2 regions of the Streptomyces sp. NPDC021749 genome follow, and region 2 is predicted to be linked to the other one. Evidence: riboswitches for the same ligand, from Rfam matches in the RefSeq annotation. Region 2 holds a riboswitch; the other holds the start of a gene.

Region 1 (3,829 bases), on a different contig from region 2:
GCGACGTGGCCGGTGGCCTTGACGTTGTAGAGGGCGCGTTCGACCTTGCCGTCCTCGTCGACGATGACGGTGGAGCGGATGACGCCGGTGACGGTCTTGCCGTAGAGCTTCTTCTCGCCGAAGGCGCCGTAGCTCTCCAGGACGGACTTGTCGGGGTCGCCGAGGAGGGTGACCTTGAGGTCTTCCTTCTCGCGGAACTTGGCGAGCTTCTCCGGCTTGTCGGGGGAGATGCCGATGACGTCGTAGCCGTGGCCGGCGAGGAGGTCGAGGTTGTCGGTGAAGTCGCAGGCCTGCTTGGTGCAGCCGGGGGTGAGGGCGGCGGGGTAGAAGTAGACGATGACCTTGCGGCCCTGGTGGTCGGCGAGCGAGACCTGCTTGCCGTCCGCGTCGGGCAGGGTGAAGGCGGGGGCGGTGTCGCCGGGCTGCAGTCGCTCGCTCATGGTTCTCCTCGTACGGCGGTGTCAGCGGGATCGGTACGCCTTCGACATTAGCCACCGGGGCCGACAGCCGGGGGCCGTGGGGGCTGCCGGTGCGCGAAACGGGGGTGCTGTGGGGCGCGCGACGGTGTGAGCTGACAGACTGTCCATCACGAATGGCGCGAGACGACGGAGGCAGCGCGGTGGCGGAGGCCAGGACCCCGGCGCAGATCGAGGCGGACATCGTCCGCAGGCGGCAGGAGCTCGCCGTCACGCTCGACGAGATCGGTGTGCGGCTGCACCCGAAGACGATCATGGGTGAGGCGAAGGCGAAGGCGATGGCGGCGGTGGACCGCACGGCCGGGCGGGCGTATGTGGTCACCCACCGTGCGCTCGCGGACGTGCGGGGGCAGCTGGTGTCGGAGGACGGGGCGCCGCGGCTGGAGCGGATCGTTCCGGTGGCGTTGGTCGGGGTGGCCGTGGTGGGGCTGCTGACGCTGCGGGCCAAGCGGCGCGACTGAGCGGCGGCCCGGCCGGGCGGTCGCGCGCCGGAGCGGCGGCGGGGCCGGACGGTGGGCGGGGCGCCGGCGGCCGGGCCGATCCGGGCCGCGGTGCGTGATCGGGGCGCCGGGCCAGGTACGGTCATGGCGTGAGCCCGAATAACACCAAGGACACCCACGACAAGCTCCCGATCCGGATGCTGCACGACCGTGTGCTGGTCCGGACGGACATCCCCGAGGGCGAGCGCCGCTCGTCCGGGGGCATCGTCATTCCCGCGACCGCGGCGGTCGGCCGGCGCCTGGCCTGGGCCGAGGTCGTCGCCGTGGGGCAGAACGTGCGGACCGTCGAGGTGGGCGACCGGGTGCTGTACGACCCGGAGGACCGGGCCGAGGTCGAGGTGCGCGGTGTGGCGTACGTGCTGATGCGCGAGCGGGACCTGCACGCGGTGGCCGCGGAGCGGCTGGAGGGCGCGGAGGACTCGACGGGGCTGTACCTGTAGCCGGTACCGGCGGCGGGTGCGCGGTACGGAATGCGGGCGGTGGCCGGGGTCACCGCCCGTTCCGCTGCCCGGCGCGGCCCGCTTTGCTAGCCTCGAAGGACCCGACGAGACGCGCCGTACCGGGTCAGGACAAGACGACGCACCCCTGTTGAAGCCTGTTCACGGAGGTGCCGTCATGGCGTGGGTCCTGCTGCTGGTCGCCGGTCTGCTGGAGGTCGGCTGGTCGATCGGGATGAAGTTCACCGAGGGGTTCACCCGGCTGTGGCCCAGCGTGTTCACCGGCGCGGGCATCCTGACCAGCATGCTGCTGCTGTCGTACGCGGCCCGGTCCCTGCCGATCGGGACCGCCTACGGGGTGTGGGTCGGTATCGGGGCGGCGGGTGCCGCGGTGGTCGGCATGGTGGTGCTCGGTGAGCCGGCCACGGCGGCCCGGATCTTCTTCATCTGTCTGCTGCTGGTGGCCGTGGTCGGCCTGAAGGCGACGTCCGGCCACTGAGCCGCCCGCCGTACGGGTTTGCCCCGCGTCACATGCCCCATCGGGCGCGCAGCCGCCGGCTCAGTGCGTCGCCGTCCGGGCCCAGGGTGGGGAAGTCGTTCGTGGGCTCGGTGGTGGGCGGCGTCGGTGTCGGGAAGGTGGGGGAGGGCGGTCCGGTGGTCGGCGGGGTCGGCCGGCCGGTGGTCGGGGTGGGCCGGGTCGGGGAGTCGGACGGTCCGGGGGAGGGCTGGTCGGAGTCGTCGGGGGACGGTGAGTCGCTGTCGGAGGGTTCGACCGACGGTGCGGGGTCGGCGCCGTCGGCGAGCTCCAGGTCGAAGTCGTGGACGGGGCGGCCGCGGAGGGCGGCCGCGGTGTAGTCGGCCCAGATCTGGGCGGGGAAGTCGCCGCCGTTGATCCGGTCCAGGCCCGCCGCGCCGTACAGCGGCTCCTGTGCGGCGGTCTCCGGGTGCTGGCCGAGGACGGCGACGACGGTGGCGAGGTCGGGGGTGTAGCCGGCGAACCAGGCCGCCTTGTCCTGTTCGGCGGTGCCGGTCTTGCCGGCGGCGGGCCGCCCGGCGGCCTGGGCGGCGGTGCCGGTGCCGCCGTCGACGACGCTGCGCAGGATGGAGGTGGTGGTGTCGGCGGCCTCGCGCGGGATGGCTTCGGTCGTCTCGCGGTCGGGCAGCTCGATCTCCTCGTCCCCCTTGGTGATCTTGTTGATGAGGGTGTAGGGGCGGCGTTCGCCGTGCCGGGCGAGGGTGGTGTACGCCTGGGTCATGTCCAGGATGCTGGGGGTGGCGGTGCCCAGGGCGATCGCGCCGCGGGAGGCGGCGAGGCCGGGGGCGTCGGCGGGGATGCCGAGGTCGACGGCGGTGTCCTTGACCTGGTCCGGGCCGACGTCGATGCCCATCTGGGCGTAGACGGCGTTGACGGACTTGTCGGTGGCCTCGGTGACGGTGATCGGCCCGTAGGAGCGGTCGTCCTCGTTGGCGGGCGCGAAGCCGGTGGCGTGGCCGTGGCTGACGGTCATCCGCTTGTTGTCGCCGTCGTAGACGGTGTTGGGGGTGATGAGGTCGCCGTCCTGGGTGGTGGCGTGGTGCTGCACGGCGGAGGCGAAGACGAACGGCTTGAAGGTGGAGCCGACCTGGTAGTCGCGGCGGGTGGCGCTGTTGACGTACTGCTTGGCGTAGTCGATGCCGCCGTAGAGGGCGACGACCCGGCCGGTGCGGACGTCGATGGAGGCGCCGCCGGCGCGGACGTAGCCGTCGGGGGTGCGGGAGTCGTCGAGGCGGTCCATCAGGCGGGAGTCGACCGCGTGCACGAAGGCGTTCTGGCGCCGTCGGCTGAGGGTGGTGGTGATGCGGTAGCCGCCGGTGCGCAGGGTGTCCTCGTCGAGGACGTGGTGGTCGGTGAGGTAGTCCTTGACCGCTTCGACGAGGTAGCCGCGCTGGCCGGTCAGTCCGGGCGAGGTGCGGGCGGGGCGGGGCACCGGGAAGCGCATCGCGGCGCGTTCGCCGGGGCTGAGCCACTTCTGCTTGACCATGCCGTCCAGGACGTAGTGCCAGCGGGCCAGGGCGCGCGGGGTGTTCGCGGGGTGGGCGGTGACGTCGTAGACGCTGGGGGCGTTGAGGAGCGCCGCGAGGTAGGCGCCCTGGGCGGTGGTGAGCTGCACCGAGTCGACGCCGTAGTAGGCCTGGGCGGCGGCCTGGATGCCGTAGGCGTTGCGGCCGTAGTAGCTGGAGTTGAGGTAGCCCTGGAGGATGTTGTCCTTGCTGACCCGGCGGTCCAGCTTGACCGCGATGAAGAACTCCTTGGCCTTGCGGGCCAGGGTCTGTTCCTGGCCGAGGTAGTAGTTCTTGACGTACTGCTGGGTGATGGTGGAGCCGGACTGCTTGCCCTTGCCGGTGAGGGTGTTCCAGGCGGCCCGCAGCATGGCGG
Region 2 (3,829 bases):
CTACACGTACGGCGGTGAACCGTGGCGCGACGTAAGGACATCGACGGCTCGGCCGGAGTCCCCACCTTCTACGGCAAGGAACTGCGCTACCAGCGGGAGCTGGCCGGGCTCACCCTCCAGCAGTTGGTCGAGGGCAGCTTCTTCGGGCAGAGCCACCTCAGCGAGATCGAACGCGGCGAACGGCGCATGCCGCCGGAGCTGGCTGAGCACGTGGACAAGGTGCTCAAGACGGACGGCTTCTTCAGCCGCTGCTGCGAGGACGTGCGGAGGGCGAAGAACAAGGGGCACGCCGACTACTACGCCGCAATCCTTGAGTTGGAGGAGCGTGCCCAAGACGTCGAGGAGTGGGCTCCTGATCTGATCCCCGGCGCCCTGCAACTTGAGCCGTACATCCGCGCGGTCATTCGCCAGGCATACCCATGCGCACCAGAGGAGCAGGTGGCGGAGAAGCTGTCCGCCCGGCAGGAGCGCGCTTGGCTGTACCAGCACCCCAAGAGCCCGGAGAACTGGCTGATCATGAGCGAGTTGGTGCTGCGGCGGCCGCTTCTCGACCCCGACGAGATGGCCGAGCAACTCGCCCACCTTCTCGACGTCTCCCGGCACCACCGCTTCATTCCACAAATCCTCCCGTGGAATGCGGGTGTCCATCCCTTCACGATGGGCATGACCAAGATCCTGAGCTTCAGCGACGCCCCGCCACTCGTGTACACGGAGGGGATGTACAGCGGACACATCATCGATGACCCTGGAATCGTACGACAGTACGCCAAGGCATACGATCGGCTCAGGGCCGCCGCCCTGTCCCCGAAGGCGTCTCTGAAGTTGATCGAGCAGGCAGCGGAGGACTACCGAAATGGCAAGCAGTCACCTGGACTTGAGCGCAGCTCACTGGCGCAAGAGCAGCCACAGCAATGGTGACGGCGGCTCCTGCGTCGAGGTCGTCGACGGCCTCCCCGGCATCGTCCCCGTCCGCGACTCCAAGGACCCGCACGGGCCAGCCATAATCTTTCCCGCCACGGCCTGGTCGTCGTTCATCGGCGCCGTCAAGGACGCTGCACTGCACGGGACTTGAGACACGTGGGCGGGCGGCGTCTGCGGGAATCGCGCCCGCCGCCGACCCGCCGACGCGTCGTGGCCCCGCAGGGGGTCAAGAAGATCGCCAAGGTCCAGGCCGGCCGAGCACGGTCTGCCGTTTTCGGGCTGGAGCCTGGCCAAGCTGGCCGACTCCTTGGTCGCCGACCCGGTGTCGCGCCTGGTGGTCAGGGAGCAGCGCGGCATGATCCGCCGCTACATCGTCTGACGGAACAAACACACCGCCGACGAACGCCTACGCAACGTGGTCGACCGGGCGAACGTCGCCTGATGCGGCACTGGAATGAGAACTGCCGTCGGCTCCTGCCATCCGGCTGAGTCAGGTATGCGCCGTCTGGGCTAGAGTACGCGGCGGTGACGCCGTTCCGGCGTTGCCCCGGACGAGAGCGTTGCCGTACCCGGCCCAGCAAAGACGGCTCGCAGCGCACCCATGCATCGCATCGATCTCGTCGAAATCGCTGGTTCCCTCCTCATCCTGATCGCCTTCGTCGCCGGTCAGACCCGGCGCCTGCGCCCGGACTCACCCACCGCCCTGTCGCTGAACCTCGTGGGCTCGGCGACCCTCGCGGTGCTCGCATTGCGCCAGAGGTCCTGGGGCTTCCTGATGCTGGAGGGCACCTGGGCCCTTGTGTCCGCCGCTTCCCTGACCGCCGTGTGCCTGCGCACAGCGGACCGTCCCGACACCCGCCTGACTCCCGAGGAGATCCCCATGGCAGGAGAGAAAGACCTTCGCAAGCTGCTCGCCGGAATGAGCCCGCAGCTCAACCCCGGGGAGTACGTGTTCACCGTCGCCCCCGACGGCCGCATTCCCGCCGGCGTCCGCCCCGTCGTCACCGTCGCCGAGGAGGAGGGACTGACCCTCGTCCTGCACAGACAGGATGCCGACCGGGCCGGCCTGGCCTACGACTACATCGCCAGCTGGCTCACCTTGCGCGTGCACTCCTCGCTTGAGGCGGTCGGCCTCACGGCGGTCTTCGCCGAGGCCCTCGCCCAGGCCGGGCTCAGCTGCAACGTGGTCGCCGGCTTCCACCACGACCACCTGTTCGTCCCCCACGCCGACGCCCACCGGGCCCTGGCCGCCCTGGAGCAGCTCACCCACTGACGGACCTCTGGCGGGCGGGGATGTGAGCCGTCGCCTCCCGCAGCGCTGTGAGGAAGGCCCCGGCAGACGGGGTCAGGGACCGGCCCCGGGCCGTGGCGGCGTACACCGCCCGCGCCGGGATGTCCTCGTCGGGGACCGGTAGCAGGGCGATGTCCGGGCGTACGGACTCGGCGGCCAGGGCGGGCACCAGGGTGACGCCGAGACCGGCGGCGACGTACCCCTGCTTGGCCGTCCATTCGCTGACGACATGCGCGATGCGCGGCCTGAAGCCCTGGCGCAGGGCGGCGTCCAGCAGGGTCCCCTCGGGGCGCGAGCTGCCGGATATCCAGTCGGCGTCGGCGAGTTGGCCGAGCCGTACCGGGCCCCCGCGGGTGGCGAGGGGATGGTCCGCGGGGACGGCGACGTACAGCGGCTCGTCGAGCAGGTGGTGCAGTTCGTACGACTCCAGCGGCGCCCGTCCCGTCGTCGAGACGACCGCCAGGTCGAGGTGGCCGGCGGCCAGCCGGTCCAGGAGCGCAGGGGTGAGCCCCTCCTCGCGGGACAGCCGGACGCGGGGGTGGCGGGCGCGGAACGCGGCAAGGGCGTGCGGCACGAGCGCCGCGTCCGCCGTGGCGAACGCCCCGAACCGCAGCCGTCCGCCCGCCACTTGGCGCAGTGCCGACAGCTCCTGCCCGGCGTCGTGCAGGGCCTGGGCGACCGCCTCGGCGTGCGGGACGAGGGCCCGGCCGGCCTCCGTGAGCCCTACCCCGCGCGGCAGCCGGTCGAACAGCGGACCGCCGCCCAGCGCCGCCTCCAGCGAGGCGACCTGCCGGGAGACCGCGGACTGGGTCCAGCCGAGCGTCCGCGCGGCCACGGTGAACGAACCGTGCCGGGCGACCTCCAGGAAGACGCGCAGCCAGACGGTGGAGACATCCGGAGTCCCGGCCGGATCATGCGAGTTGGGGATGGCAGCCATGCTAGACATTCGCTTGTCGCATGACATGGGCCCGCCTAGCGTCAACGTCATGGAGCAGATCGCGTTCCTGGGCCTCGGACGCATGGGCGCCCCCATGGCCCGCCGACTTCTCACCGCAGGTCACCCGTTGACCGTGTGGAACCGCACCGGCGCGAAGGCCGGGCCGCTGGTCGCCGAGGGCGCCGCGCTCGCCACCGACCCGGCGGGGGCGGTCCGCGAGGCCGACGCGGTGATCACGATGCTCGCCGACCCGACCGCGCTCGACGCGGTCGCGGACGCCGTCGTGCCGGCCCTGCGCCCCGGCACCCGGTGGATCGAGATGTCGACGGTGGGCCCGGACGCCGTACGGGAACTCGCCGCCCGGCTCGGGAGAGGCGTCGCCCTCGTCGACGCGCCCGTCCTGGGCAGCACGGACAAGGCGGCGGCCGGGGAGCTGGGCATCCTCGCCGGCGGTGACACGGACGGCGTGGAGCACATCCTCGGGCGGCTCGGCAGGATCACCCGCACCGGCCCCCTCGGCTCCGGCGCCGCCCTCAAGCTCGTCCTCAACGCGGCGATGACCGGCGGGGTCGCCCTGGTGGCCGAGGCCCTGCGCCTGGCGGACTCACTCGGCGTGGACGGGGCCACCGCACGCACCGCCCTCGCCGGCAGCCCGGTCGGGGGAGCCGTCGCCCGGGCCT

Evidence for each region. A riboswitch is a leader RNA that binds a small molecule or an ion and turns the genes downstream of it on or off. The one in region 2 is predicted to bind guanidine.
Region 1: linked by a shared signal. The riboswitch ahead of AB0G35_RS13455 (multidrug efflux SMR transporter) and the one ahead of AB0G35_RS07020 (ACT domain-containing protein) in region 2 are both predicted to bind guanidine.

The regions. Positions count from the first base shown of each region.
Region 1 covers NZ_JBFACE010000011.1:34,151-37,979, forward strand. The annotation lists gene bcp (thioredoxin-dependent thiol peroxidase) at 1-440, opposite strand, end outside; gene AB0G35_RS13445 (DUF3618 domain-containing protein) at 620-937, shown strand; gene AB0G35_RS13450 (co-chaperone GroES) at 1,114-1,416, shown strand; guanidine-III (ykkC-III) riboswitch at 1,493-1,560, shown strand; gene AB0G35_RS13455 (multidrug efflux SMR transporter) at 1,592-1,912, shown strand; gene AB0G35_RS13460 (transglycosylase domain-containing protein) at 1,941-3,829, opposite strand, start outside.
Region 2 covers NZ_JBFACE010000005.1:124,876-128,704, reverse strand. The annotation lists gene AB0G35_RS07035 (helix-turn-helix transcriptional regulator) at 22-918, shown strand; gene AB0G35_RS07030 (DUF397 domain-containing protein) at 854-1,072, shown strand; partial or broken gene AB0G35_RS07025 (transposase) at 1,262-1,363, shown strand; guanidine-III (ykkC-III) riboswitch at 1,445-1,514, shown strand; gene AB0G35_RS07020 (ACT domain-containing protein) at 1,802-2,194, shown strand; gene AB0G35_RS07015 (LysR family transcriptional regulator) at 2,184-3,149, opposite strand; gene AB0G35_RS07010 (NAD(P)-dependent oxidoreductase) at 3,199-3,829, shown strand, end outside.